Regions from separate parts of the Streptomyces sp. NPDC058664 genome, predicted to be linked through region 1. Evidence: predicted binding sites of a transcription regulator. Region 1 holds the regulator's gene; the other holds the start of a gene.
What was found. Region 1 encodes HrcA, which represses chaperone genes, less so after heat shock. Its sites were predicted from a motif close to TTNGCACTCNGNNNNNCNGAGTGCNAA; they were not measured.
Positions count from the first base shown of each region.

Region 1 (14,976 bases):
CGCTGCCGCGCATGCGGGAACTGCCCACGAGGGAAGGGGAGTCGGCGCCCGTCGGATAGGGGAGGGGTCTGACGCGAGGCGCGGAGCGCGTACCGGGACCTGTTCGGTGTCGAGCTCGGCGCCCTGCCCGCCGGGTGAAGCGGAATTTCCGATTCGAACCCTCGGTAACACTTGCCGAGCACTTGCGGCCACTTGCCCGGTTTGCCTCGAACGCCCCCTCGGTGATCGAATACGACTTAGTTGCATGGTGAACTAGTCGTACGGGGTGCGTGAAGAATGTTCGATCGTCTCTTCGGGAAGCGTGGGGCGGGCGCCGCGCGCGGCGGTCCGCTCGCCGGAATCGCCGTTCCCGCGACGGCGGGGGTGCTGAGCTGCCGGGTGCTCGACCCCGTGCACGAACCGGTCCGGCAGGCCGAGTACGTCGTCAGTGACGCCGCCGGGCGCAAGGTGCTCGCCGGGGAGACCGACCCGTACGGCACGGCGCTGGCGACCGTGCCGGCGGGCGAATACCGGCTCGCCGTCACCGCCGAGGGCTACACACCGCACCACGGCACCGCTGTCGTCACGGAGGGCGGTCACACGGGTCTCGGTGACGTCCTGCTCGACGTCGCACCTCAGCCCCAGCTCCCCGAGCCCGGCGAGTGGGAGATCGACCCCGCGCACTCGCAGATCGGATTCACGGCACGCCACATCGGCCTCGCCCGGATCCACGGCCGGTTCAACGGCTTCGCCGGCGCGGTGCGGATCGGCGACCGGATGGAGCGGTCGGCGATGCACGTCGTCATCGACGCGGCCTCCATCGACACCGGCGTCCAGATGCGCGACGACCACCTGCGCTCCGGCGACTTCCTCGACGTCGGCGCCTACCCGACGCTGGAGTTCTTCAGCGAGCGCTTCACGCACAAGGGCGGCAGCCGCTGGGCCGTCACCGGGGCGCTCACCCTGCACGGTGTGAGCCGCACGGTGACGCTCGACACCCAGTACCTGGGCATCGGGAGCGGTCTCGAAGGCGAGACCCGGTGCGCCTGCCGGGCCACCACCGAGCTGCACCGGGAGGACTTCACCCTCACCTGGCAGACGCTCCTCGCGCGGGGCATCGCGGCCGTCGGATCCAGCATCAGCATCGACCTCGACGTCCAGATCGTCCCCAAGGCGGCGGCGCGGAGCTGACGGCCGGGTCGCCGACGGGTGGGCTGTCGGCAGGCAGGTTGCCGACGGGCGCGTTACGGGGCCTCCAGCCAGCCCTCGTACTCGGCGGCCAGCCCGTCGAGCGCCGCCGGGTCCAGGCGGCCCTGCGGGTCCTCGACGACCACCAGCCACTGGGCGTCCTCGGCGTCGTCCTCCCCGGCCAGGGCGTCCCGTACGAGCTGCGGTTCCTCGGCGACGCCGAAACGGTCCGGGAGCTCGCCCGCGAGCTCCTCGGCGGCGTCGCGGTCGGGGAGTACCAGTACATGTCGTTCACTCACCCCGCCATTCTCGGGCATCGCCGTCAGTGACTTGTGACTGTCGGCGGCCCGTGACCGTCGGCGGCCCTTGGCTGTCAGTGGCCCGTGGGATGCTGGATCGCGATGGCCACCAGAAAGACTTCCCCCGACGACCTCCTCGGCCCCGTGACGCTCGCCGTGGGCCAGGAGGACCTGCTCCTCGACCGCGTCGTCCAGGAGGTGGTGCGGGCCGCCCGCGCCGCCGACGCCGACACGGACGTGCGCGACCTCGCACCCGAGCAGCTCCAGCCCGGCTCGCTGGCCGAGCTCACCAGTCCCTCGCTCTTCGCCGAGCGCAAGGTGCTCGTCGTGCGGAACGCGCAGGATCTCTCCGCCGACACGATCAAGGACGTCAAGGCCTACCTCGACGACCCGGTCGAGGACATCTCGCTCGTCCTGCTCCACGCGGGCGGGGCCAAGGGCAAGGGCCTGCTCGACGCCGCGCGCAAGGCGGGGGCGCGGGAGGTGGCCTGCCCGAAGACGACGAAGCCGGCGGAGCGGCTGACGTTCGTGCGGCAGGAGTTCCGCACCCTCGGGCGCGCGGCCACGCCGGAGGCCTGCCAGGCGCTCGTGGACTCGATCGGCAGCGATCTGCGGGAGCTCGCGTCCGCGGTCGCGCAGCTCACGTCCGACGTGGACGGGACGATCGACGAGGCCATCGTCGGGCGGTACTACACGGGCCGCGCCGAGGCCTCCTCCTTCAACATCGCGGACCGCGCGGTCGAGGGGCGGGCGGCCGAGGCGCTCGAGGCCCTGCGCTGGTCGCTCTCGACCGGGGTCGCGCCGCTGCTCGTCACCAGCGCGCTCGCGCAGGGCGTACGGGCGATCGGCAAGCTGTCGTCGGCGCGGGGCGGCCGGCCCGCCGACCTGGCGCGGGAGCTCGGCATGCCGCCGTGGAAGATCGACCGCGTGCGGCAGCAGATGCGGGGCTGGACACCGGACGGGGTGTCGATGGCGCTGCGGGCGATCGCGGAGGCGGACGCGGGGGTGAAGGGCGGAGGGGACGATCCGGAGTACGCCGTGGAGAAGGCGGTGGTCGCGGTGGCGCGGGCGGCGAGGATGCGGCGCGGGGAGTGACGGGGATCTCCCCCACCCCGCCCCTTCCCGAAACCCCGCCGGGGGCGGGCGGGGGTTGAGGTTCCTTCCCGGGGGCCGCGCCTCCGGACCCCCGAAAGGCAGCGGCGGCTTCGCGCCGTGAGGACCCCGGAGCTGGTGGGCGGCGGCTTCGTGGCGCGAGGGCCCCGGAGCTGGGCGGCAGCTTCGCGCCGCTAGGGTCCCAGAGCTGGGCGGCAGCTTCGCGCCGCTAGGGTCCCGGAGCTGAGCGGCGGCTTCGCGCCGCTAGGGTCTCGGGCTCCCGAAAGGCAGCGGCGGCTTTGCGCCGTTAGGAACCCGGGGCTGAGCAGCAGCTTCGTGCCGCTAGGGTCCCGGTGCCATGGGCCTTCGGCTCGTGCCGGCGGGAGGCCGGTGCCACGCGGCTTCGGTCCGGGCGCTCCGGCAGTAGGGGCTGCGGTGCTCCGGTGGGTCTCCGTCGCGGGAGCCGTGTCGTCGGGGTGGCGTTCGTCGGTGGTACGGCGAAGGCCCCGGCAGCTCCTGGGGAAGGAGGTGACGGGGCCTTCGACGTACAGACAGGGTGGGCTCGCACCCGCGTGGCGAACGCGTCCGCGTGCGAGTCCTGGGTGGCCGGGCGGGAGCGGGAGAGAGGGCCCGCTGGGTCCCGTACGGCCGATCACATCAGAGCTCAGCCCTGGAGAGCGGCAACCTTGATGGCCAGCGCCGACTTCTTGTTGGCGGCGGCGTTCTTGTGGATGACACCCTTCGAGACAGCCTTGTCGAGCTGACGCGAGGCGGCACGAGTGGCAACGGTGGCCTTCTCGAAGTCGCCGGCGGCGACAGCCTCACGGGCCTTGCGGATCGCGGTCTTGAGGGACGACTTGACGGCCTTGTTGCGCAGGCGCGCCTTCTCGTTCGTCTTGTTCCGCTTGATCTGGGACTTGATGTTCGCCACGAAAAGAGCCTTTACAGGTTCGATGTTCCTTCTGGAGTGCGACTCGCGGCTGAGAGGGCACACGAGACACAGCTGTCCACAGTATCAGTCACCCTCCGGGCCGCCCAAACCGGGCGCAGGGCGACGGGCATGGGACCATGGAGCCTACGTATCGATCCGACATCGCCCCGAGACGAGACCCTGCGTGCCCGCGACTCCTACCAACGTGCCCGAGCCGAGCCGTACCGACCCGGCTCTGATCCGCAACTTCTGCATCATCGCGCACATCGACCACGGCAAGTCCACGCTCGCCGACCGGATGCTCCAGCTGACCGGTGTGGTCGACCAGCGGCAGATGCGTGCCCAGTATCTCGACCGCATGGACATCGAGCGGGAGCGGGGCATCACGATCAAGTCCCAGGCGGTCCGGCTGCCGTGGGCGCCGAACGAGGGGCCGGATCAGGGCAGGACGCACATCCTGAACATGATCGATACGCCCGGGCACGTCGACTTCACGTACGAGGTCTCGCGTTCCCTGGCGGCCTGCGAGGGCACGGTCCTGCTGGTCGACGCGGCCCAGGGCATCGAGGCGCAGACCCTGGCCAACCTGTACCTGGCGATGGAGAACGACCTCACCATCGTTCCCGTACTGAACAAGATCGACCTGCCGGCCGCCCAGCCGGAGAAGTTCTCCGAGGAGCTCGCCAACCTCATCGGCTGCCAGCCCGAGGACGTGCTCAAGGTCTCCGCGAAGACCGGCGTCGGCGTCGACGCCCTGCTGGACCGGGTCGTCCGTGACGTTCCCGCGCCCGTCGGTGTCGCCGACGCCCCCGCCCGCGCGATGATCTTCGACTCCGTGTACGACTCGTACCGGGGTGTGGTGACGTACGTCCGTGTGGTCGACGGCCAGCTCAACAAGCGTGAGCGCATCAAGATGATGTCGACGGGCGCCACCCACGAGCTGCTCGAGATCGGTGTCTCGTCTCCCGAGATGACGCCTGCCGACGGCATCGGCGTCGGCGAGGTGGGCTACATCATCACCGGCGTGAAGGACGTCCGCCAGTCCAAGGTCGGTGACACGATCACCTCCCTGAACAAGGGCGCGACCGAGGCGCTCGGCGGCTACAAGGACCCGAAGCCCATGGTGTTCTCGGGCCTCTACCCGCTGGACGGCTCCGAGTACCCGGACCTCCGCGAGGCCCTCGACAAGCTCCAGCTCAACGACGCCGCCCTCGTCTACGAGCCGGAGACCTCCGCGGCCCTCGGCTTCGGCTTCCGCGTCGGCTTCCTCGGCCTGCTCCACCTCGACGTCATCCGTGAGCGGCTCGAGCGCGAGTTCGGGCTCGACCTGATCGCCACCGCCCCCAACGTGGTCTACCGCGTGGTCATGGAGGACGGCAGCGAGCACACGGTCACGAACCCGAGCGAGTTCCCCGAGGGCAAGATCAACGACGTGTACGAGCCCGTCGTACGCGCCACGATCCTCGCCCCGAGCGAGTTCATCGGCGCGATCATGGAGCTCTGCCAGACCCGTCGCGGCACGCTGATCGGCATGGACTACCTCTCCGAGGACCGGGTCGAGATCCGCTACACCCTGCCCCTCGCCGAGATCGTCTTCGACTTCTTCGACCAGCTGAAGTCCAAGACGCGCGGTTACGCCTCGCTCGACTACGAGCCCACCGGCGAGCAGGCCTCCAGCCTGGTCAAGGTCGACATCCTGCTGCACGGCGACAAGGTCGACGCGTTCTCCGCCGTCACCCACAAGGACGCCGCGTACGCCTACGGTGTGCGGCTCGTCGCGAAGCTGCGCGAGCTCATCCCGCGGCAGGCCTTCGAGGTGCCGATCCAGGCCGCGATCGGCTCCCGGGTCATCGCCCGCGAGACCATCCGCGCCATCCGCAAGGACGTCCTCGCCAAGTGCTACGGCGGTGACATCTCCCGTAAGCGGAAGCTGCTGGAGAAGCAGAAGGAAGGCAAGAAGCGCATGAAGATGGTCGGTTCGGTGGAGGTGCCGCAGGAGGCCTTCATCGCCGTCCTGTCGAGCGACGAGTCCTCCGGCAAGAAGAAGTAGCCGCCGCGGAAACGGTCAGGAACGGGTCCACGTGCCGAGTGCGCGCGGGCCCGTTCCGCATCGGTACGCGGGTTCGTTCGTTATTGAAGCGACGTGAAACGACGTCCTGCAGGCCCTTACGCGCCGGTCCTCCGCGCTTTAGTCTGATCCCGGCTCGAAGGTTACTCGCCAGTTAGTTACGAACCACCAGCAGGCACCGCCGCCGCCCGGAGGACGTCGTGAGCGACACACAGACCCAGATCGAGAACCGGCCGCCCTCCGTGGCGACCCTCTTCCTTGAGCGCGTCGAGCGGACTCCGGACGCGGAGGCCTACCGCTATCCGGTGCCCGCCGCCTCCGGCGCCGGTCCGGACGACTGGAAGTCGCTCAGCTGGGGCCAGGCCGCCGAACGGGTCTACGCGATCGCCGCCGGCCTCGTCGACCTCGGCGTCCAGTCCGAGGAACGGGTCGCCCTCGCCTCCGCCACCCGAGTCGAGTGGATCCTCGCCGACCTCGGCGTCATGTGCGCGGGCGCCGCGACCACCACGGTCTACCCGCAGACCAACGCCGAGGAGTCGGCGTTCATCCTCTCCGACTCCGAGTCGAAGGTCCTCATCGCCGAGGACGCGGTCCAGCTCGCCAAGGCCGTGGAGCGCCGCGCCGACCTGCCGAACCTCCACCACGTGGTCGTCATCGACGCCACGGGCGTGGAGAGCGACGGTGAGTTCGTCCTCTCCCTCGCCGAGCTCGAGGCGCGCGGCAAGGCGTACCTGGAGAAGCACCCCGAGGCCGTCAAGGAGCGGGTCGCGGCGATCACCCCCACCCAGCTCGCGACCCTCATCTACACCTCGGGCACCACGGGCCGCCCCAAGGGCGTCCGCCTCCCGCACGACAACTGGTCGTACATGGCGAAGGCCATCGCCGCCACGGGTCTCGTCACCCAGGACGACGTCCAGTACCTGTGGCTGCCGCTCGCACACGTCTTCGGCAAGGTCCTCACCTCGGGACAGATCGAGGTCGGGCACGTCACCGCCGTCGACGGCCGCGTCGACAAGATCATCGAGAACCTGCCGGTGGTCCAGCCGACCTACATGGCCGCCGTCCCCCGCATCTTCGAGAAGGTCTACAACGGCGTCGCGGCCAAGGCCCGCGCCGCCGGCGGAGCCAAGTACAAGATCTTCCAGTGGGCGGCCGGCGTATCCCGCGCGTACGCCAAGGCGACCCAGGACAACTTCCGCCGCACCGGTACCGCCTCCGCGCCCTTCGGCCTCACCGCCAAGCACAAGGTCGCCGACGCCCTCGTCTACGCCAAGATCCGTGACGCCTTCGGCGGCAACCTGCGCGCGTGCATCTCCGGATCCGCCGCGCTCGCCCCCGAGATCGGCTACTTCTTCGCCGGCGCGGGCATCCACATCCTGGAGGGGTACGGACTCACCGAGTCCTCCGCCGCCTCCTTCGTCAACCCGGGCGAGGCCTACCGCACCGGCACCGTCGGCAAGCCGCTCCCCGGCACCGAGGTCCGGATCGCCGACGACGGCGAGATCCTGCTGCGCGGCCCCGGCATCATGGAGGGCTACCACGGCCTGCCCGAGAAGACGGCCGAGGTCCTGGAGTCCGACGGCTGGTTCCACACCGGTGACATCGGCGAGCTGTCCGCCGACGGCTACCTGCGGATCACCGACCGCAAGAAGGACCTGATCAAGACGTCCGGCGGCAAGTACATCGCGCCGGCCGAGGTCGAGGGCCAGTTCAAGGCCGTCTGCCCGTTCGTCTCCAACATCCTCGTCCACGGCGCCGACCGGAACTTCTGCACCGCGCTGATCGCCCTCGACGAGCCCTCCCTCCTCGGCTGGGCCGCCGAGCACGGCCTCGCGGGCAAGTCGTACGCCGAGATCGTCGCGGCCCCGCAGACCGTGACGATGATCCAGGGCTACGTCGACCGCCTCAACGAGGGCCTCCAGCGCTGGCAGACGATCAAGAAGTTCCGCCTGCTGCCCCGCGACCTCGACATCGAGCACGGCGAGCTGACCCCGTCGCTGAAGCTGAAGCGGCCGGTGGTGGAGCGCGAGTACAAGGACCTCATCGAGGAGATGTACGCGGGGTCCAGGGAGTCCTGACCTCGCCCCTGTGGAGAGGTTGTCCACAGGCCGGACGTTCACCCCGGGCAGTACGGGACAATGGGGCTCATGCCTTCCGTACTGCCCGATGGTGAGACCGTTCCCGACGACGGGGCGCTGCCCCCGCACGCCCTGGAAGGGGCAGGGGAGCGACCCCTCGGGTTCTACCTGCACGTGCCGTACTGCGCCACGCGCTGCGGCTACTGCGACTTCAACACCTACACGGCGAGCGAGCTGCGCGGCACCGGCGGCGTCCTGGCCTCCCGGGACAACTACGCCGAGCAGGTCACCGAGGAGATCCGGCTCGCCCGCAAGGTGCTCGGGGACGACCCCAGGCCGGTGCGGACCGTCTTCGTCGGCGGTGGTACGCCCACGCTGCTCGCCGCCGGTGACCTCGTACGGATGCTGGGAGCCGTCAGGGACGAGTTCGGGCTCGCGGACGACGCCGAGGTGACCACCGAGGCGAATCCGGAGTCCGTGACCCCCGCGTATCTGGAGGAGCTGCGGGCCGGCGGCTTCAACCGGATCTCCTTCGGCATGCAGAGCGCCAAGCAGCACGTCCTGAAGATCCTCGACCGCACGCACACGCCGGGGCGGCCCGAGGCGTGCGTCGCGGAGGCGCGGGCCGCCGGCTTCGACCACGTGAACCTGGACCTGATCTACGGGACGCCCGGGGAGACCGACGACGACTGGCGGGCCTCGCTCGACGCGGCGATCGGCGCCGGTCCCGACCACGTCAGCGCGTACGCCCTGATCGTCGAGGAGGGCACGCAGCTCGCCCGCCGCATCCGGCGCGGCGAGGTGCCGATGACCGACGACGACGTGCACGCCGACCGGTACCTGATCGCGGACTCCGTTCTCGCCGAGGCCGGATTCGAGTGGTACGAGGTGTCCAACTGGGCCACCTCGGAGGCCGGGCGCTGCCTCCACAACGAGCTGTACTGGCGCGGCGCGGACTGGTGGGGCGCGGGGCCGGGGGCCCACAGCCACGTGGGCGGGGTGCGGTGGTGGAACGTGAAGCACCCCGGCGCGTACGCCGCGGCCCTCGCCGGTGGCAAGTCGCCCGGCGCCGGGCGGGAGCTGCTCTCCGAGGAGGACCGGCGGGTGGAGCGGGTGCTGCTCGAACTGCGGCTTCGGGAGGGTGTCGAGCTGTCGCTGCTGCGGCCGCAGGGGCTCGCGGCTGCCGCGCGGGCGCTGGCGGACGGGCTTCTCGCGCCTGAGCCGTACGAGGCCGGGCGCGCGGTCCTGACCCTGCGGGGGCGGCTGCTCGCCGACGCGGTGGTGCGGGATCTGGTGGACTGAGGTTCGGGCGCGGGGAGCGGAGGCGCCCGACAGGGCACCGTCCCGTCGTGCCCACCCTCCCCCAGACTCCGTCCGGGGGGACCCCCACGCCCTGCGGGACGATTGCCCACAACGGGCCCATCGGGACGAGCTGCCACAACAGGGTGGGGGCGCTTACGGCGCCGTCACGAAGTCGATCAGTTCTTCCACTCGGCCCAGGAGGGCCGGTTCCAGGTCCTTGTACGAGGTGACCCTCGACAGGATGTGCTGCCAGGCCGCGCCCGTGTTGTCGTGAGGCCAGCCCAGGGCGCGGCACACGCCCGTCTTCCAGTCCTGGCCGCGCGGGATCGCCGGCCATGCCGGGATGCCGAGGGACGACGGCTTCACCGCCTCCCAGACGTCGATGTACGGGTGTCCCACGACCAGCACGTCCGGGGAGGTCACCCGGGCGGCGATCCTCGACTCCTTCGAACCCGGCACCAGGTGGTCCACCAGGACCCCCAGACGGGCGTCCGGCGCCGGGCCGAACTCAGCGACGATCGACGGCAGGTCGTCGATGCCCTCCAGGTACTCCACGACCACGCCCTCGATGCGCAGGTCGTCGCCCCAGACCCGCTCCACGAGTTCGGCGTCGTGGCGGCCCTCCACGTAGATCCGGCCCGCCCGTGCCACGCGCGCGCGTGCGCCCGGCACGGCGACCGAGCCCGAGGCCGTACGGGTGGGGCGGGCGGGAGCGGAGACCGGTCGCACCAGGGTCACCACCCGGCCCTCCAGGAGGAAGCCGCGCGGTTCCATCGGGAAGACCCGGTGTTTGCCGAAGCGGTCCTCCAGGGTCACCGTGCCCGCCTCGCAGCGGATCACCGCCCCGCAGAAGCCCGTCGTGACCTCCTCGACGACGAGGTCACGGTCGGCCGGGATCTCCGGGACGGGCTTCGGCCTCTTCCAAGAGGGCGTCAGGTCCGGGTCGTAGCTGCGCATTTCGGTGACGTTAGGCGACGTGGAAGCGGTGTGCCAGTTCATCGCGCTGTGCCCGCACGAACGCGGCGTCCACCACCGCCCCGTGCCCCGGCACGTACACCGCCTCCTCGCCGCCGAGCCGCAGCAGCCGGTCCAGGGCGTCCGGCCAGCGCGAGGGGATCGCGTCCGGGCCCGCCTGCGGCTCGCCCGACTCCTCCACCAGGTCGCCGCAGAAGACCACCTCCCGCTCTCCCGGCACCAGGAGCACCAGGTCGTGGCGCGTGTGACCGGGCCCGACGTTCGCCAGGAGGACCTGCCGGCCGCCCAGGTCGAGCGTCCACTCGCCGGAGACCACGTGCCGCGGGGCCACCAGGACGTCCACGGCCTCCGCGGCCGCCGTCCCGTCGAGGCCCTGCCGTACCGCGTCCTCGCGCAGCTCCTCCCGGTCCCGCGCCCGGCCGAGCAGCTCGTCCGAGCCGACCGCGCCGAAGACCTCCGCGCCCGCGAAGGCCGCCGTGCCCAGCACGTGGTCGAAATGGGGATGGCTGAGTGCGATGTGCGTCACTCTCCGGCCGCCCGTGAGCTCCGCCACCTGTGTCCGCAGCTCGGTGCCCTCGGCGAGCGACGAGCCCGTGTCGTACAGCAGCGCCGCCCGTTCGCCCAGTACCAGTCCCACCGTGGCGTCCCAGTGGGGCAGCCGTCGCCGGCCCACCCCGTCCGAGAGCCGCTCCCATCCGTACGCTTCCCAATCCACGTCCATGGGGCGACGCTAACCGGTGGGGCGCCGCCTCCTTGCCAGGAGCGTCGCCCGCCGCCGTACACTGGCGGGGGATCGCTGGCACTCGGACAGGGTGAGTGCCAAAACCGGAGCAACCGGAACGACGACAGCTGGAGGTGCGCACGATGCTCAGCGAACGCAGACTCGAGGTTCTGCGCGCCATCGTCCAGGACTACGTCGGGACGGAGGAGCCCGTCGGCTCCAAGGCGCTCACCGAACGCCACAAGCTCGGCGTCTCGCCCGCCACCGTGCGCAACGACATGGCCGTCCTGGAGGAAGAGGGCTTCATCGCCCAGCCCCACACCAGCGCCGGCCGCATCCCGACCGACAAGGGCTACCGGCTCTTCGTCGACCGGCTCGCCGGCGTCAAGCCGCTGTCGACGCCCGAGCGCCGGGCCATCCACAACTTCCTCGACGGCGCGGTCGACCTCGACGACGTCGTCGGCCGCACGGTCCGGCTGCTCGCGCAGCTGACCCGTCAGGTCGCCGTCGTCCAGTACCCCTCGCTGACCCGTTCGACCGTCCGGCACGTGGAGCTGCTCTCGCTGGCACCCGCCCGCCTGATGCTGGTGCTCATCACGGACACCGGCCGCGTCGAGCAGCGCCTCATCGACTGCCCCGGGCCCTTCGGCGAGACCTCGCTCGCCGATCTGCGGGCCCGGCTCAACAGCCGGGTCGTCGGCCGCAGGTTCGCCGACGTGCCGCAGCTGGTGCAGGACCTCCCCGAGTCCTTCGAGGAGCCCGAGGACCGCGCCACGGTCTCGACCGTGCTCGCGACCCTCCTCGAATCCCTGGTCGAGGAGCACGAGGAGCGGCTGATGATCGGCGGCACCGCCAATCTCACCCGCTTCGGACACGACTTCCCCCTGATGATCAGGCCCGTCCTCGAAGCTCTGGAGGAGCAGGTCGTGCTCCTCAAGCTGCTGGGCGAGGCCAAGGAATCGGGCATGACCGTACGCATCGGGCACGAGAACGCCCACGAGGGGCTGAGCTCCACGTCCGTCGTCTCGGTCGGCTACGGTTCGGGCGGCGAGGCAGTCGCCAAACTCGGCGTGGTCGGACCGACCCGCATGGACTACCCCGGAACGATGGGAGCGGTACGCGCAGTGGCACGTTACGTCGGACAGATCCTGGCGGAGTCGTAAGTGGCCACGGACTACTACGCCGTACTCGGCGTGCGCCGCGACGCGTCCCAGGACGAGATCAAGAAGGCTTTCCGGAGGCTCGCCCGCGAGCTGCACCCGGACGTCAATCCCGATCCGAAGACGCAGGAACGCTTCAAGGAGATCAACGCCGCCTACGAGGTCCTCTCGGACCCGCAGAAGAAGCAGGTCTACGACCTGGGCGGCGACCCGCTGTCGGCCTCCGGCGGAGGCGGCGCGGGCGGCTTCGGAGCCGGTGGCTTCGGCAACTTCTCCGACATCATGGACGCCTTCTTCGGCACGGCCTCGCAGCGCGGCCCGCGCTCGCGGACCCGCCGCGGCCAGGACGCCATGATCCGTCTGGAGATCGACCTCAACGAGGCGGCCTTCGGCACCACCAAGGACATCCAGGTCGACACGGCCGTCGTCTGCACGACCTGCTCGGGCGAGGGCGCCGCTCCCGGCACCTCCGCGCAGACCTGTGACATGTGCCGCGGCCGCGGCGAGGTCTCCCAGGTCACCCGGTCCTTCCTCGGCCAGGTCATGACCTCCCGCCCCTGCCCGCAGTGCCAGGGCTTCGGCACCGTCGTCCCGACCCCGTGCCCCGAGTGCGCGGGCGACGGCCGGGTCCGGTCCCGTCGCACGCTCACCGTCAAGATCCCGGCCGGTGTCGACAACGGCACCCGGATCCAGCTCGCGGGCGAGGGCGAGGTCGGCCCCGGCGGCGGGCCCGCCGGCGACCTGTACGTCGAGATCCACGAGACCCCGCACGACACGTTCCAGCGGCGCGGCGACGACCTGCACTGCACGGTCACCATCCCGATGACGGCGGCCGCGCTCGGCACCAAGGTGCAGCTGCAGACACTCGACGGTCTCGAGGAGATCGACATCCGCCCGGGCACCCAGTCCGGCCAGTCGATCCCGCTGCACGGCCGTGGCGTCACCCACCTGCGGGGCAACGGCCGGGGCGACCTGATCACCCACGTCGAGGTGCAGACCCCGGGCAAGCTCGACGCGGAGCAGGAACGGCTCCTGCGGGAACTGGCCAAGCTGCGCGGCGAGGAACGGCCCACCGGCCAGTTCCAGCCGGGGCAGCAGGGGCTGTTCTCGCGGCTGAAGGACGCGTTCAACGGGCGGACCTGACCGGCCCGGAATTCGGTGGGGGAGGGGCGGCATCCGCGTGTGCGGGTGCCGCCCCTCCGCCTTTCGGAGCCGGCGACCGCCGCCCTCCGGAACCGTCCCTTCCATGACCTGACGTACGGATTCGGCCCCGAAGCAGGGGCATGGCACGATGCCCATATGTCCACCACCGCACTGAACGATCTCTCTCGGCATCCGATCGTGCAGGCCCCCATGGCGGGTGGCGCCTCCTGTCCCGAGCTGGCCGGAGCCGTCTGCGAGGCCGGGGCGCTCGGCTTCCTGGCCGGCGGGTACAAGACGGCCGGCGGCCTGTACCAGGAGATCAAGCAGGTGCGCGGTATGACCGCACGCCCCTTCGGCGTCAACCTCTTCCTGCCGCAGAGCGGGCGGCCCGCCGACCCGGCCGCCGTCGAGGTCTACCGCCACCAGCTCGCCGGCGAGGCCACCTGGTACGACACCCCGCTCGGCGAGACCGAGGACTGCCGTGACGACGCCTACGACGCCAAACTGGCCATCCTCCTGGAGGACCCGGTCCGCGTCGTCTCCTTCACCTTCGGCTGCCCCGCGCCCGAGGTCCTCGCCGCCTTCGCCCGCGTCGGTACGTTCACGATCGTCACCGTCACCTCCGCCGACGAGGCCCTCGCCGCCCAGCGGGCCGGCGCCGACGCCGTCTGCGTCCAGGGCGTCGAGGCCGGCGGACACCAGGGCACGTACCGCGACGACCCCGCCGACGACGGCGTCCCGGGCACCGGGCTGCTCGCCCTCCTCACCCAGGTCCGCGAGAGCGTCGCCCTCCCGATCGTCGCCGCCGGCGGGATCATGCGCGGCGCGCAGATCGCCGCCGTCCTCGCCGCGGGGGCCGACGCCGCCCAGCTCGGCACCGCCTTCCTCTGCTGCCCCGAGTCGGGCGCCCACCCGCTGCACAAGCGGGCCCTGACCGACCCGCTCTTCACCCGGACCGCCTTCACCCGGGCCTTCTCCGGCCGCCCGGCCCGCGGCCTCGTCAACCGCTTCATGCGCGAGCACGGGCCGTACGCCCCCGCCGCGTACCCCGAGATCCACCACCTCACCGCCCCGATCCGCAAGGCCGCCGCCACCGCGGGCGACGCCCAGGGCATGGCGCTGTGGGCCGGCCAGGGCCACCGGCTCGCCCGCGAGCTCCCCGCAGGCCGGCTGGTCGAGGTGCTGGCCGCCGAACTCGACACCGCCCTCTCCGACCTTTCCGGGCCCGCCCACAGGAGCGCCTCATGACCGCACCCGTCTTCGTCGTCGACGCCGTCCCCGGCACCGGCACCTTCGTCCTCGAAGGAACCGAGGGGCGGCACGCCGTCTCCGTGAAGCGGCTCCAGGGCGGTGAGGACGTCGTCCTCACCGACGGCCGGGGCCGCTGGGCGGACTGCGTGGTGCTCACCGCCGAGGGCAAGGACCGGCTGACCGTCCAGGTGTCGGGCGACCACGAGGACCCCGAGGAGGAGCCCCGGATCACCGTCGTCCAGGCGCTGCCCAAGGGCGACCGGGGCGAGCTCGCCGTGGAGACCATGACGGAGACCGGGGTGGACGCCGTCGTGCCGTGGGCGGCCTCCCGCTGCATCACCCAGTGGAAGGGCGACCGGGGCCTCAAGGCGCTCGCCAAGTGGCGGTCCACCGCGCGCGAGGCCGGCAAGCAGTCGCGCCGCACCCGGTTCCCCGAGGTCTCCGACCTGATGACGACGAAGCAGGTCGCCGCGCTTCTCGCGGACGCCGACTTCGCGGCCGTCCTGCACGAGGACCGAGACCATCCGAGCGGGGCGCTCGCCACCGCCGAACTCCCGGAGAAGGGCTCGATCGTGCTGATCGTCGGCCCCGAGGGCGGTGTCTCGCCGCAGGAACTCGCCGCGTTCGAGGAGGCGGGGGCGAAGCCGTACCGGCTGGGCCGCAGCGTGCTGCGCACCTCGACGGCGGGCACGGCGGCGACGGCGCTGGTCCTGGCGCGTACGGGGCGCTGGAGCTAGGGCCGGAGCTAGAGGGTGGCCCGCCGATCAGGCCGGGTTCGCGGTGTCCGGT
Region 1 is NZ_JBHXRW010000013.1:128,913-143,888, reverse strand. Features, by position in the region: gene ACFWUY_RS13750 (MFS transporter) at 1-59, shown strand, start outside; gene ACFWUY_RS13745 (YceI family protein) at 277-1,170, shown strand; gene ACFWUY_RS13740 (hypothetical protein) at 1,224-1,484, opposite strand; gene holA (DNA polymerase III subunit delta) at 1,569-2,561, shown strand; gene rpsT (30S ribosomal protein S20) at 3,223-3,489, opposite strand; gene lepA (translation elongation factor 4) at 3,674-5,539, shown strand; gene ACFWUY_RS13720 (AMP-dependent synthetase/ligase) at 5,758-7,635, shown strand; gene hemW (radical SAM family heme chaperone HemW) at 7,696-8,937, shown strand; gene ACFWUY_RS13710 (DUF3097 domain-containing protein) at 9,091-9,894, opposite strand; gene ACFWUY_RS13705 (MBL fold metallo-hydrolase) at 9,905-10,633, opposite strand; gene hrcA (heat-inducible transcriptional repressor HrcA) at 10,777-11,796, shown strand; gene dnaJ (molecular chaperone DnaJ) at 11,797-12,936, shown strand; gene ACFWUY_RS13690 (nitronate monooxygenase) at 13,093-14,184, shown strand; gene ACFWUY_RS13685 (16S rRNA (uracil(1498)-N(3))-methyltransferase) at 14,181-14,924, shown strand; gene ACFWUY_RS13680 (hypothetical protein) at 14,952-14,976, opposite strand, start outside.

Region 2 (14,976 bases), on a different contig from region 1:
GGCGACGGCCCCGCCGAACCGGTCGATCGTCCAGTTCTGGCCGTAGTTGGTCACGCCGGGCGCGAGGGTTCCGAGGGTACGGGTGACGGGCGCGCCGGAGCGGACGTCGGTCACGCTCAGCGAGTCGCCGTCGCTGCCGCTGCCGGTCTCGGTGTGGGCGAGGAAGCCGTCACCCAGCTGCGGCCGGGCGTACCGGGACAGCTGGAAGCGGACCGAGGTCTTCTTCTCCCGGTCGTACACGACGGCGGACGTGTTGTCGCCGCAGCGGGCGTAGATCCACTTGCCGACGACGTCGAAGTCGAAGGTGCCGCAGTCGGTCCCGAGGTCCACGGTCGCGACGGTGGCGCCGGTGCGCAGGTCGACCGCCGTGACGGTGTCGTTCGCCGTGGACGCGGTCCAGAGCCACGTGCCCCACAGAGCCTGGTTCCTGGCCTCGGAGACCGAGAGGACCTTCCCGGTCTCGATGTCCGCGACGACCGAGCGGCTCGCGGAGTTCTCGGTGGCACGGAAGCGCACGTAGCGTCCGGCGACGTCGAGGAAGTGGGACGGCTTGAGCTGGCGCGTGGTGTCCAGTGTGATCTTGCGGGTGGTCGAGCCGAACCCGGTGGTGGCCACGTACACCGTCGGCGCGCAGGAGGAGCAGGGCGGATTCCCGCGGGACGGCGGGAGGTCGTCCGCCCCGAGGGCGACGAGGCGGCCGTCTCCGGTGTCGGTCCAACGGAACCCGACAGGCTGCGGGCCGACCGGATCGGCACACGGCGAGGTGCCGGAGGTGCCGGCGGAGGTCACGGCACAGCTCCAGACCGGGGTGGCCGTGCGCGGCTCCGTGAGGGACAGGTCGTACCCCTGGAGCGTGCGGTGGGCGTCCTCGTGCTCGGCCGTGATCCGGCCGTTCGCCATGGACAGGCCGGTCCGCCGGATCGGCTGGGGCGGGGTGCTCAGGACCTGGGCGGTGACCGGCACGCCGGCGGCGTCCAGGGTGACGCGCCGTACGCCCCAGTGGGTGGAGTCGGTGCCGCCCACGACGTACAGGGCGCCGTCCGAACCGGCCTTGAGCTCGGCGTCGGCGGCGGCGGAGACACCCAGGTCACGGGTCGCGCCGCTGGTGAGCGAGGTGGCCTTGAGCGGATGGGGCGTGTACCGGTCGCCGTAGTGGCCGACGATCCAGTCGCCGACGAGGCCGAGGCGGGCGTCGTTGCTGTACGCGTCGTTCGGCAGTTTGACGGTCGTGCCAGGGCCCGCGGGGGTGGCACGGGGGACGACGAGCGCCTCCATCGCCATCTCGCCGTACTCGCTGTAGACGACGACGTGGTCGTCGCTGAGCGCGGCCTTCAGGTAGGTGGGGAGATCGGGCCCGGTCGGCAGCGGGACGAGGACGCCGGTGGCGAAGTCGACCAGGCCGGCGGCCCGCACGGCGTCAGCCCGCGTGTAGCTGACGACAGCGCCCTCGGTGTCGAAGGCCAGGACTTTGGGGTGGCCGATGATGCGCTCGGCCGTCGTGACGGCGGCGTCCGCCGGGGCGCCCTCGCCGAGGCCCGGCAGATGGAGGGTCACGGCCCCCTCGGAGTCGGTGCTGAAGCTGAGCAGCCGGTCCGTGCCGAAGGCCCGGAGCCAGGTGTGTCCCTCGGGACGCGTGCGCGTCAGGGTCGTGCCGGTGGTCCAGTCGTGGACGGAGGCGTCCCAGTCGCCGTAAGGGCCGACGCACCCGAACCTGTCGCCGTGGAAAAGGATCATGTCGATCGAGTCGCAGGCGTCGCGGGAGGCCACCCGCCCGTCCGAGAGGCTCTGCCAGCGCAGCCCCACTGCGGGGTCGATGGTCTGGAGACCCGTACCCGCACCGAAGAGGGACTGGGGCGGTGGGGCGATGCTCGGCGGCGCGGCGACGGTCACGTCGTACGGTGCGCCGGACGCGACGGCGGGGGTGGTCGTGAGGGCCGTGAGGCCGGTGATGCCGAGGGCCGCGCTCAGCGCGAGCGCGACGGCTCTTCGGACGGACAAGTACGTGTCCCCTCGTACGGGTGCGAAGACGGGTACGACGAGGGAGGGCGGGCACGACGGGCGAAGCGGCGGCGGCAGGGCGCCGGATTCGGGCTGCGCGGGCCGGGGGCCGGCGGGACCCCCCCTGTCGGCAGCTGGATCGTACATTCACGCGAATCGACGCGCCAGAAAATTGCGCGTGGCACGACCGCGTCACATCGTCACCGCGTCACCGCGTCACCGCGTCGCATCGTCCTCAGGTGCTCCGCGAGCCGGTCGTACTGCTCCCGCACCCCCGCCTCCATGCCCGCCGCCAGCGCCTGGTCCCTGAGCTCGTTCGACGGCCAGTGGGACGTGCTGGTCAGGGCCGTGCCCCCGTCCGGGGTGGCGTCGAAGGTGAGGGTCACCCTGACCGGGTCCGCGTCCGGCATCTGTTCGAAGACCTCCGTGTAGTCGAGCCGCTCGACCGGGACGACGTCCTCGTACGTGCCCGAGAAGACGATCTCCTGGCCGTCGGGGGCACGCTGGCCCCAGCGCCAGGCGCCGCCGGCCCGGAGGTCGATGTCGACGACCGTCGTGGTCAGCCCGGACATCCCGTACCACTGCCGCACGTGCCCGGGATCCGTCCACGCCTCCCAAACCCGGTCCGGCGGGGCGTCGAAGGTGCGGGTGACGACCAGTTCGCGGTCGGCCGGTGTCGTCAGGAGGGTGACCATCGCCGTGTCCCTTCACGAAGGGGTGATTCCAGGATCACCCCGGCATCCGCGTAAAGCGAGTGAACACGTTCAAGTGCCGGGCGCTATGGTGCTCCCACGCGGCCGCCCCATCCATCGCGCGCGCCGCCGTTCCGACCTGTGGGGGGTCCCCTTGCCGCGCTCAACGCGCAGGCTTCCGCACGCCTTCGTCCGTGCGGCCGCCGTCTTCGCTCTTTCGGCGGGCGTCATCGTGCCCGCCGTCGTCCACGCCCCTGCCGCGCACGCGGACTGGCAGGGCACGTCCGGCACCACGCTGGACGACGGACGCTATCGCCTGGCGCTGCCCGCCAGCGCCCTGTGGATCAAGGTCAGCGTGCTGGCCTCCACCGCTCCGGACGCCGTCGTCCTCGCCTCCACGGAGGCACTCACCTCGGACAACTACAGCAGTTGGACGACCGAGGCGCCGATCGCCCTCCCCGAGGGCACCGCCCTCGGCGACTACCCGGTCCGGGTGGACTACCGGCTGCCCGGCGAGACCACCAAGCAGTGGACCGGCACCTACGGCCACCGGCAGCACATCGGCGTCTCCGGCCTGTCCTGGAACCGCCGCAGCACCAGCTACGACCAGCGGCAGGCCGTGCTCTCCGGCACGACCACCCTCTGGAACCCGGCCACCGGTGCCCGCACCGCCGCCCCCGAGGGCACGAAGGTGCAGGTGAAGCTGGACCTGTACGACGGCGACTCCCGCACCACCACCGCCACGGCCACCACCCGCGCGGACGGCACCTTCTCCCTGCCGGTGACGCCGAACGGCGTGGTCAACAGTGGATCCGCGACCGTGGTCACCACGGGCACCGCCGACGACCCGGACGCCCCGGCCTCCGTCCCGCACCTGGGCATCGAGGCCCTCGTCTACCGGATCAGCGCCGACGTGAACAAGTACCGCGTCCTCGCAGGATCGGACGTGCAGGTCACCGGCCACGTGGAGCGGTACACGGCCGGAGGCTGGAAGCCCTTCGCCGCCGCCCCGGTCATCGCGACCGGCAGCGAGCCGGGCTACTACGAGCGGACGGCCGTGAACGTGATCGGCGGCGCCACCTCCTCGGCGACCGGCACCTTCTCCTTCGCCGCGCGGGCGCAGTACAGCACCAGCGACGTCTACACGTCCCTGCGGCCCTCGGTGTACTACCGGGAGGGCCGCGCGTACGACCGGAGCGACATCGCCGTCCCGCAGCAGTTCTCGTACGCCCAGTACACGCTCACCCTCGACGAGTACGGGCTGGTCACCGCCAAGGGCATGGTCGGCACCAGCTACAACTGCGGCGACGGCCAGCCGGTGCAGCTCCAGGCCTCCGTCGACGGCGGACGCACCTGGCGCGTCCTGCGCTACGGAGGCACCGACTCCTCCTGCGCGTACAACCTGACCGCCCGGGTGGGCTTCGAGACCGCGCTGTACCGCGTCCACCACCCCGAGACGAACGAGTTCGTCTCCAAGACCGCCACGGCCCTGAAGCGGACCCGCCTGCACACCCGCTTCTCCGCCTTCACCATCAGCCCCACCCGGCCCGTGGTGAACGGGAAGATGACCGTCTCCGGCACCGTCCAGCGCATGGTCGGCGGAGTGTGGAAGCCGCTCGCCGGCGCCAAGCTGACCCTGGTCTACAAGCCCCGGGGCGAGAACCAGTGGTACTGGGTGAACCAGGGCGTCACCACCAACAGCTACGGCAACTTCAGCTACCGCGCCACCGCCTACGGAGACGGCTCCTGGGCCCTGTACCTCAACAGCACGGGCACCTACTACTACAGCGAGACGATTGCGAAGTACATCGATGCGCGCTGACCTCCGCCTCCCCCTGACGGCGGTCCTCACCGCCGCCGCCCTGGCCGTCACGACCGCGCCCGCCCTTGCCGACGGGACCACGGCGGCCGACACGCCCGTCGGCATCGGCCGGGCCGTCACCGACGACACCCAGCGCGGCACCTTCCGGGTGACCGCGTGGACCGACGCGGCGCAGGCCAAGGTCACCGCCGTCTCGGCCCGGATCCGGCAGGGCGACACCGTCCTCGCCGACATCCCGGCGCTCACCCCGGCGCCCTCCTGGGACCCGGCGCTCGTGAACACGTTCGTGCTGCCCGACTCGGCCACGCTGAAGCTCGTCGAGGACGGCGGCGGCATCCCGGCCCTCGGCACGTACTCCATCGACGTCACCGCCACCGACTCGCTGGGCAACAAGGAGACCCGCACCGACGCCGGACAGCTCGACTTCCGGCTGCGCCCCGAGCTCTCCGTCTTCACCCTCGGCAAGCCCACCTACGCCGACCGCAACGCCCGCCCCGCGGGCGCGCTCGTCGGCATCCAGCCCGGCTCGGGGGACGTGGTGCCGCTCGCCGGCGAGACGGTCTCCGTCCAGCGGATCACCCCGGTGAAGACCCCCGCCCAGGAGGTGTTCACCGACGGTTCCGGCGGCTTCGCCGGGGCCCCGTATCCGATCTCCACCGAGGAGTTCGACCACGGGAGCACCTTCGTGGCGACGTTCACGGGGGACTCCGCCCAGGTCCACGGCAGAACCGAGCAGTACCGCCAGGTCCACGAGTGGATCCCGCGCAAGGTGCTCGTCACGGCCGCGTCCGACAAGAGGCGGGCGCTCAACGGCGAGACCGTCACGATCAGCGGCCGGATGACCGACCCGGCGGCCGGGAACGCTCCGGTCCCCCATCACCCGGTCCGGGTGCGCCTCGGCGCCCCCCGGTACGGCATCGGCACGCCCGTCACCGTCCTCACGGGTGCGGACGGCCGGTACGTCGCACGGCTCGTCGCCGCCTCGGGCAGGGAGGCGGGCGGCTGGACGGTCGACTCCCCCGACCGCTACCTGAGCTACGACCCCGTCTACGGGGCGCTCGCCATCCCCGTGGAGTCCCGTACCGACCTCACCTCCGTCGGCCTCTCCGCCGACGGCCGGGTCACGGTCTCCGGCACCTTCCGCGCCACGTACGAGAAGGACTACTTCCCGACGACGCAGTACATCCAGCTGGAGCAGTCCGTCATCGGCGGCTGGAAGCGGATCGCCACGGCGAGCGTGAACTCCGCCTACTACAACGACTTCACGCTCTCGGCCGCGAGCCGGGGCGGCTGGTACCGCGTCCGGCACCTGACCACCGACCAGTTCGCCGAGTCCGGCTCCGGTTCGTTCCGGCTCGTCCGCAACGACACCCGGATCGTCTCCCTGAACGCCGGCCCCGAGCCGGTCGTCAAGGGCGGGTACGTGACCGTCACCGGCGGGCTCCAGCACTACTGGGACGGGGCCTGGCGGGCGTACGGGAACGCCCCGGTCGTCGTGCAGTTCCAGCCGCGGGGCACCACGACCTGGAAGCAGGTCGCGACCGGCCGGGCCGCCGCGAACGGCAAGGTCTCGCTCCGGGTGAAGGCCACCGCGGACGGCTCCTGGCGCATCCGCCACTACGGCGACTACCGGCACTTCAGCTCCCCGGCCGCGGCCGGCGGCGACTACGTCGACGTGCGCTGATCACCGCTGCCGAGAAACGCCCGAGGGCGGCACCCCCTGGTGGGGGTGCCGCCCTCGTTCCGTTCTTCGCGTTCAGCGATGAACCACCGATCCCGGAGGATCAGAAGTCCATGTCACCGCCCGGCATGCCGCCGCCGGCCGGCGCGGACGCCTTCTCCGGCTTGTCGGCGATGACGGCCTCGGTGGTGAGGAACAGCGCGGCGATCGACGCGGCGTTCTGCAGCGCGGAGCGCGTGACCTTCGCCGGGTCGATGATGCCCTCGGCGATGAGGTCGACGTACTCGTTGGTCGCGGCGTTCAGGCCGTGGCCGACGGGCAGGTTGCGGACCTTCTCCGCCACGACGCCGCCCTCGAGGCCGGCGTTGATCGCGATCTGCTTCAGCGGGGCCTCGAGGGCCAGCTTCACGATGTTCGCGCCCGTGGCCTCGTCGCCCGTGAGGTCGGCCTCGAGCTTCTCGAAGACCGAGGAGGCCTGGAGCAGGGCCACGCCACCGCCGGCGACGATGCCCTCCTCGACGGCCGCCTTCGCGTTGCGAACGGCGTCCTCGATGCGGTGCTTGCGCTCCTTGAGCTCGACCTCGGTCGCGGCGCCGGCCTTGATGACCGCGACACCGCCGGCGAGCTTCGCCAGGCGCTCCTGCAGCTTCTCGCGGTCGTAGTCCGAGTCGCTGTTCTCGATCTCGGCGCGGATCTGGTTCACGCGACCGGCGACCTGCTCGCTGTCACCGGCACCGTCGACGATGGTGGTCTCGTCCTTGGTGATGACGACCTTGCGGGCGCGGCCCAGCAGGTCGAGGCCCGCGTTCTCCAGCTTGAGGCCGACCTCCTCGGAGATGACCGTGCCGCCGGTGAGGATGGCGATGTCGTTCAGCATCGCCTTGCGGCGGTCGCCGAAGCCCGGAGCCTTGACCGCGACGGACTTGAAGGTGCCGCGGATCTTGTTGACGACCAGGGTCGACAGGGCCTCGCCCTCGACGTCCTCGGCGATGATCAGCAGCGGCTTGCCCGACTGCATGACCTTCTCCAGGAGCGGGAGCAGGTCCTTCACGGAGGAGATCTTGGAGTTGACGATCAGGAGGTACGGGTCGTCGAGCGACGCCTCCATGCGCTCCATGTCGGTGGCGAAGTACGCCGAGATGTAGCCCTTGTCGAAGCGCATGCCCTCGGTGAGCTCGAGCTCGAGACCGAAGGTCTGCGACTCCTCGACGGTGATGACGCCTTCCTTGCCGACCTTGTCCATCGCCTCGGCGATGAGCTCGCCGATCTGGGTGTCGGCGGCGGAGATGGAGGCCGTGGAAGCGATCTGCTCCTTGGTCTCGACATCCTTCGCCTGCTCGAGGAGGGCGCCGGAGACGGCCTCGACGGCCTTCTCGATGCCGCGCTTGAGGGCCATCGGGTTGGCACCGGCGGCGACGTTGCGGAGGCCCTCGCGGACGAGCGCCTGGGCGAGAACGGTGGCGGTGGTCGTACCGTCGCCGGCGACGTCGTCCGTCTTCTTGGCGACTTCCTTGACCAGCTCGGCGCCGATCTTCTCGTACGGGTCCTCGAGCTCGATCTCCTTGGCGATGGAGACACCATCGTTGGTGATCGTGGGGGCGCCCCACTTCTTCTCGAGGACGACGTTGCGGCCCTTGGGGCCGAGGGTGACCTTGACGGCGTCAGCGAGCTGGTTCATGCCGCGCTCGAGACCGCGCCGGGCCTCCTCGTCGAACGCGATGATCTTGGCCATGTGAAGTGGTCCTCCCGGACATGGGGTGGATAACGCTCCAGGACCGCGCCGACGCCCGCGACGGACGGCCTCCGCAACTCCGTGTGGTTCCTTGCCCCACCCGGCCGGCGACCTCGTCGTGCTCGATCCTCGTAGCACTCTCACCTTCCGAGTGCTAACGCCAATGATTAGCACTCGACCCATGCGAGTGCAAGCGACTCTCGACGATCGGGACGGTGATCGGGGCGCGGATCGAGCGGCGTCCGAGCGCGGACCGAGCGGCTCCGGAAGGCGGACCGGGCGGTGCCGGAACGCGGACCGGACCGCGCCGGAACGCACGAGGGGCCCGCGTCCCCTCAGGGATGCGGGCCCCTCGACGGCGTTGCGTCGGTGGCCGATCGCGCCGCGCTCAGACGGCGAGCTTGACCATGTCCGCCTGCGGACCCTTCTGGCCCTGCGAGATCTCGAACTCGACTCGCTGTCCCTCTTCGAGGCTGCGGTAGCCATCCATCTGGATCGCGCTGTAGTGGACGAAAACATCCGCACCACCGTCGACCGCGATGAAGCCGTAGCCCTTCTCCGCGTTGAACCACTTGACGGTGCCCTGAGCCATGCCTAACTCCCCTATTACTGGCCCTTGCGCGGGACCGCACTTCGCGGACCCGGGTCAGACCCTGCGCCGGAACGCGTCGACCGCGGCTGAATGTATCTGCCCAACTGCCCTCTGCAACAGGTCATTCGAGCGAGAATTCTGGGCGTCACGGAAAGGCGAATAGGGGAGAATTCGCTGGATCACGGGGCAAGTCGGGCCCGGCAAATCGCGCAGAAGGTACACAACGCGCAGGCACTTTGGCTGCTTCTTGTCGCGCGGCGACGCATTCTCATATGCGTCCGGCATGGGCAGCGGAGGGGACTTCCCCAACTCTACCCCGCTCAACCATGCAGAATTGCCCCTTCCGCTTTATGGCGCGGAAGGGGCAATTCGAGATCTTCGAGAAAGATGGGGCAGTTGATAAGGCTCAGCAGCCGCCGGCACTGTGCCCGACGGTCAGCCTCCGGCGACGGCCGGGATGATCGAGACGCCCGCGCCGGCCGGGGTGGCCGTCTCCAGACCCTGCTCGAAGCGCACGTCGTCGTCGTTCACGTAGACGTTGACGAAGCGGCGCAGCTTGCCCTGGTCGTCCAGGACGCGGGCGGCGATGCCCTTGTGGTTCTTCTCCAGGTCCGCGATGACCTCGGCGAGGGTCGCGCCCTCGGCCTCGACCTCGGACCGACCGCCCGTGTAGGTGCGGAGGATGGTGGGGATGCGGACGTTCACGGCCATGTCTTCGTAACCTTTCAGAGGGCCAGGCCGGCGTCGCGGAACGCGTCCAGGCTCGGGCGGATGGTGACGGTCGCCTGAGAGGTGTCGGCCACCGCGTCCAGGGTCTTGAGTCCGTCGCCGGTGTTGAGGACGACGGTGGTGAGGTTCGGGTCGATCAGACCGGCCTCGACGAGCTTCTTCGTGACGCCGACGGTCACACCGCCCGCGGTCTCGGCGAAGATGCCCTCGGTCTGCGCGAGCAGCCTGATCGCGTCCACGACCTGCTCGTCGTTCACGTCCTCCACGGCGCCGCCGGTGCGGCGGGCGATGTCGAGGACGTACGGGCCGTCGGCCGGGTTGCCGATCGCGAGGGACTTGGCGATGGTGTTCGGCTTCTGGGGCCGTACGACGTCGTGGCCGGCCTTGAAGGCCACCGACACCGGGGAGCAGCCCTCGGCCTGGGCGCCGAAGATCTTGTACGGCTTGTCCTCGACGAGGCCCAGCTTGATGAGCTCCTGCAGACCCTTGTCGATCTTCGTCAGCTGCGAGCCCGAGGCGATCGGGATGACGAGCTGGTCGGGGATGACCCAGCCGAGCTGCTCGCAGATCTCGTACGCCAGCGTCTTGGAGCCCTCGCCGTAGTACGGGCGGAGGTTGACGTTGACGAAGCCCCAGCCCTCGCCGAGCGGGTCGCCGATGAGCTCCGAGCAGAAGCGGTTGACGTCGTCGTAGTTGCCCTCGATGGCGACGAGGTCACCGCCGTAGACACCGGCCATGACGACCTTGCCCTGCTCCAGGTCGTGCGGGATGAACACGCAGGAGCGGAAGCCGGCGCGGGCGGCGGCGGCGCCGACGGCGCCGGCCAGGTTGCCGGTGGAGGAGCAGGAGAGGGTGGTGAAGCCGAAGGCGCGGGCGGCCTCGATGGCCTGGGCCACGACCCGGTCCTTGAAGGAGTGGGTCGGGTTGCCGGAGTCGTCCTTGACGAAGAGCTTGCCGGGGGCGACGCCGAGCTCGCGGCCGAGGTTGTCGGCCTGGACGAGCTTGGTCCAGCCCGGGTTCAGGTTCGGCTTGTCGGCGACGTCGGCGGGGACGGGCAGCAGGGGGGCGTAGCGCCAGATGTTGGCGGGGCCGGCCTCGATCTGCTTGCGCAGCGCCTCGGGGTCACCGGTGGGGAGCTCGTACGCGACTTCGAGCGGTCCGAAGCAGAGTTCGCAGGCGAAGATCGGACCGAGGGCGAAGACTTCACCGCATTCGCGACAGGAAAGCCCGGAAGCGGGACCGAGGTCGACGGTGGTGGCGGGGGTGGCGGTCTGTACAGCCATGGAGGCGAGGCCCTTTCTCCTCATCTTTCCCATGACGAATTTTTCGCCATGAGACGGATTTGGCACCTTCCCTAGCCGGGAGCCTCGCGCAAACAAGCTGCGTCCGTCAGGACACCACTAGGGGTGGTGGCCGGGAGACGGGTGGGCGAGTAACCGACTGGAGGGTTGCCGGGGCTTCAACGGGCCGTTTCCCTCTGCCCCTCTGGATGAGCGGTATTCGATTGTGAAGCGCGGTGAAGTCGGTCGCCGACTTCGTTCCTGTGCTCCGACGCGGTCGGCACCCCGACGTGCATCGGGGATCCGCGTTGTTCAAGACTGTAACCGAAGGCCCGGACGCTTGGACCGGCCGTCCGAACCGCGAGATGGAGATCACGTGCTGGAAGAGGTGGAGCGCTGGCTGGGCCGGCGGTCCTGGTCCGTGGCGGACCGGCCGCTGGAGCGGATCCTCGCCGCCAAGCGCTCGACGCGCGTCAGCGTGGTGCTGCCCGCGCTGAACGAGGAGGCGACGGTGGGGGACATCGTCGCCGTGATCCGGCGCGAGCTGATGAGCGAGTCGGTGCCGCTCGTCGACGAGCTGGTGGTGATCGACTCGGGCTCCACGGACCGTACGGCGGAGGTGGCGGCGGCGGCCGGGGCACGGGTGGTCGCGCGGGACGCGATACTCCCCCGGATACCGGCGGTGCCGGGCAAGGGCGAGGTCCTGTGGCGGTCGCTGATGGTGACGAGCGGGGACGTCGTCTGTTTCGTGGACGCGGACCTGCGGGACTTCTCCGCGGACTTCGTGACGGGGATCGTGGGCCCGCTCCTGACGGACCCCGACGTCGACTTCGTGAAGGCGATGTACGACCGGCCCTTCGGAGACACCCCTGGTCAGGGCGGCAGGGTGACGGAACTGGTGGCCCGTCCCCTCCTCAATCTGCACTGGCCGCAGCTGGCCGGTCTCGTGCAGCCGCTGGGCGGCGAGTACGCGGCACGGCGCTCGCTGCTCGAACGGCTGCCGTTCCCTGTCGGTTACGGAGTGGAGCTGGGGCTGCTCGTGGACGCCCTGCACACGGTGGGGCTCGACGCCCTCGCGCAGGTGGACGTGGGGGTGCGCAAGCACCGGCACCAGGACGGGCAGGCGCTCGGCCGGATGGCGGCGGCGATCTACCGGACGGCGCAGCTGCGGCTGTCGCGGGGGCATCTGGTCCGGCCGTGGCTGACCCAGTTCGAGCGCGGCGAGAAGGGCTTCGAGCCGCGGACGTACGCGGTGGACACCGAGGAGCGGCCGCCGATGGCCGAGATCGCGGAGTACGCGCGCCGCCGCGTGGCGTAACGCCCTACGATGATCCGTTTTGCCTACATTTCCCTTCTATGCGCTTCAGACACCATCACCTGGGAAGGGTGCTCGCGGCCGTCGGACTGGTGACGGGCTCGTTCGCGTTCGCCACGGCCGGACCGGCCGCGGCAAACGTGGCCGAGCCCGTCGGCGAGCGGTACGAGGGGTCGCTGTACGGCGGCACCCACGTGCCGTCGGCCCTCGCCTTCTCCGTACCGGTTCCCGACCCGGAGACCACCCGGGCGGACCCGCGCACGGTGAAGCGAACCCCTACTCCCTCCCCGGCGCCCCCGGCACCCGGTCCCCGGGGCGACGGCGGCTCGACGGCCGGGACAGGCGGCAACACCGAGCGGCTCTGGCTGCTCGGCGCCCTGGCGCTCGCCCTCGCGGCGACGGGCCTGGTGGCGAGGGCGGCGACGCGCGGCGGAGGCGACCGACCCGCGTGACCCGCGTGACCTGCTTGACCTGCGGCTACGGGGCCGCGACCTGCTTGACCTGCGGCTACGGGGCGTGGCCGGATCCCCCCGTCTCGTATACGTACGTTTGAGCGTTTACGGGACGGGCTAGGTTCGCCCCATGGCTACTGTGCTGGTCGCATCAAACCGTGGACCCGTCTCGTACACGCTGGGCGAGGACGGTTCGCTCGACGCCCGCAGGGGCGGGGGCGGCCTGGTCTCGGGCCTGAGCGCCGTGTCCTCCCAGGAGAGCGTGTGGGTGTGCGCGGCGCTCGGGGAGGGCGACCGGGAAGCGGTCCGGCGCGGGGTCGGCGAGCCCGGCGTACGGATGCTGGACATCGACCCGGAGGTGTACGCCGACGCGTACAACGGCATCGCGAACTCGGTGCTGTGGTTCCTCCACCACCACCTCTACGACATCCCGCGCGAGCCGGTGTTCGACGCGGCGTTCCGGCGCCGCTGGGAGTCGTACCGGGCCTACAACCGCGCCTTCGCGGAGGCGCTGGCCGCCGAGGCGGACGAGGGCGCGGCGGTCCTGGTCCAGGACTACCACCTGGCCCTGGTCCCGGGGCAGCTCCGCGACCTCCGCCCCGACCTGCGGATCGCCCACTTCACCCACACCCCGTGGGCCTCCCCCGAGTACCTGCGGATGCTGCCGGGGGACGTCCGCGAGGAACTCCTGTGGGGGATGCTCGGCGCGGACCGGCTGGGCTTCCACACCTGGGACTGGGCGACGGAGTTCCTGCGGGGCTCCGGCCTCGACACCGCGACCGGGGTGGCGGACCCCTCGTTCCCGGGCGGCGACCCCCGCGGGTGGGTGACGCACCGGCGGGGGACGGAACCGGAGCGGACCACCCGGGTCGAGGTGTACCCGCTGGGCGTCGACGCCGACGAGCTGCGGGCGCTCGCGCACCGGCCCGAGGTGGACGAGCGGCTGACGCGGCTGCGCGAGGAGGTCGGCGGCCGGAAGACCGTCGTCCGCGTGGACCGCACCGAGCTGTCGAAGAACATCCTGCGCGGCCTCCTCGCCTACCGCGAGCTGCTCACCACCCGCCCCGAGTGGCGCGACCGGATCGTCCACCTGGCCTCGGCGTACCCGTCCCGCCAGGACCTGGAGTCGTACCGGACGTACACGGCCTCGGTGACGAGGCTGGCGGACGAGATCAACACCGAGTTCGGCACGGCCGACTGGCAGCCGGTCATCGTCTCGGTCCAGGACGACTTCACCCGCTCCCTGGCCGCCTACCGCCTCGCGGACGTGGCCCTGGTGAACCCGGTGCGCGACGGCATGAACCTGGTCGCGAAAGAGATACCGGTGGTCTCGGAAGCGGGCTGCGCACTGGTCCTGTCGACGGGCGCGGGCGCGTACGAGGAACTGCGCGAGGACGCCCTGACCGTGAACCCCTACGACGTGTCGGAGACCGCCGAAGCCCTCCACAAGGCCCTGTCGATGCCCCCGGCCGAACGGGCGGACCGCACCAAGCGCCTCGCGGCGGCCGCCACCGCCCTGCCCCCGCAGCGCTGGTTCCTGGACCAGCTGGAGGCGCTGCGGGAGTCCTGAGCGCGGTGAGACCCGTGACGGGCGCAGCTCAGTGGCGCCCGGAACGAAAGTCGGGAAGGCTGCGGCGCATGGTTTCAGTAGTGCAGAACGTGGCGATCGACTGTGCGGACGCCTATGAGCTGGCCCGGTTCTGGAGCGGTGTGACGGACCGTCCGCTGGATCCGGACGCCGGGCCGGGCGACCGGGAGACCCAGGTGCCGCTCGCGGAGGGACCGGTGCTGTACTTCAACCAGGTGCCCGAGGCCAAGACGGTCAAGAATCGTGTCCATCTCTGTCTGCGCCCCGAGACCTCGCGCGATCAGGAGGTGGACCGGCTGCTGGGCCTCGGCGCCACCTTCGTCGCCGATCACCGGAACCCCGACGGTTCGGGCTGGGCGGTCCTCGCCGATCCCGAGGGCAACGAATTCTGCGTTCTGCGCAGCGACTCCGACCGAGCCGCCGTGAACACCTGACGCGGGCCCGTCCGGAGGCCGGACTCAGCGGGAGCCTTCCCGCTGCTCCCTCCCCCACGCCGCCAGCGGTTCGAGGGCCTCGTTGAGGCGGATGCCGTCCTTCGTGAGGGCGTACTCGACGCGGGGTGGCACCTCGTCGTACGAGACGCGGTCCACGATGCCGTCCGCCTCCATCTCGCGGAGGTGGGAGGCGAGGACCTTCTCGGTGATGCCCGGGACCAGCCGGCGCAGCTCGCCGAAGCGGCGGTGCGGCTGCTGGTGGAGGGCCCAGAGGATGAGGACCTTCCACTTGCCGCCGATCACCTCCATCGCGGTGTCGATGCCGCAGACGTGTCCGTCGTCCGCTCCCGGCCTGTTCAGCGTCGCCATGCGTCCCCCTCCGGCCTGTTCGCTCACCTCAGGGTAACCACCCACTCCGAAGTGGGTACTTGAGCAGGTCGGAGGCCTGCCGCAGCCTTGTGGACATGACGCAGAACACCGCAGTGAAGTCCCCCGTCACCCTCCTCGGCCTCGGTGCGATGGGCACCGCCCTGGCCCGTACCTGGCTCGACGCGGGTCACCCGCTCACCGTCTGGAACCGCACCCCGGCCCGCGCGGAGGCGCTCGCCGCCGAGGGCGCGAAGGCCGCGGACAGCGCGGCCGCGGCCGTCGCCGCCGGCAC
Region 2 is NZ_JBHXRW010000046.1:29,296-44,271, forward strand. Features, by position in the region: gene ACFWUY_RS30005 (FG-GAP-like repeat-containing protein) at 1-1,998, opposite strand, end outside; gene ACFWUY_RS30010 (SRPBCC domain-containing protein) at 2,199-2,693, opposite strand; gene ACFWUY_RS30015 (hypothetical protein) at 2,845-4,512, shown strand; gene ACFWUY_RS30020 (hypothetical protein) at 4,502-6,196, shown strand; gene groL (chaperonin GroEL) at 6,297-7,925, opposite strand; gene ACFWUY_RS30030 (cold-shock protein) at 8,314-8,517, opposite strand; gene ACFWUY_RS30035 (MoaD/ThiS family protein) at 8,953-9,228, opposite strand; gene thrC (threonine synthase) at 9,243-10,529, opposite strand; SAM riboswitch class I at 10,547-10,742, opposite strand; gene ACFWUY_RS30045 (glucosyl-3-phosphoglycerate synthase) at 10,903-11,844, shown strand; gene ACFWUY_RS30050 (hypothetical protein) at 11,883-12,293, shown strand; gene ACFWUY_RS30055 (trehalose-6-phosphate synthase) at 12,424-13,863, shown strand; gene ACFWUY_RS30060 (VOC family protein) at 13,932-14,315, shown strand; gene ACFWUY_RS30065 (winged helix-turn-helix transcriptional regulator) at 14,340-14,684, opposite strand; gene ACFWUY_RS30070 (NAD(P)-dependent oxidoreductase) at 14,780-14,976, shown strand, end outside.
Region 2: the regulator HrcA is predicted to act here: its motif matches at 8,093-8,119, upstream of groL (chaperonin GroEL).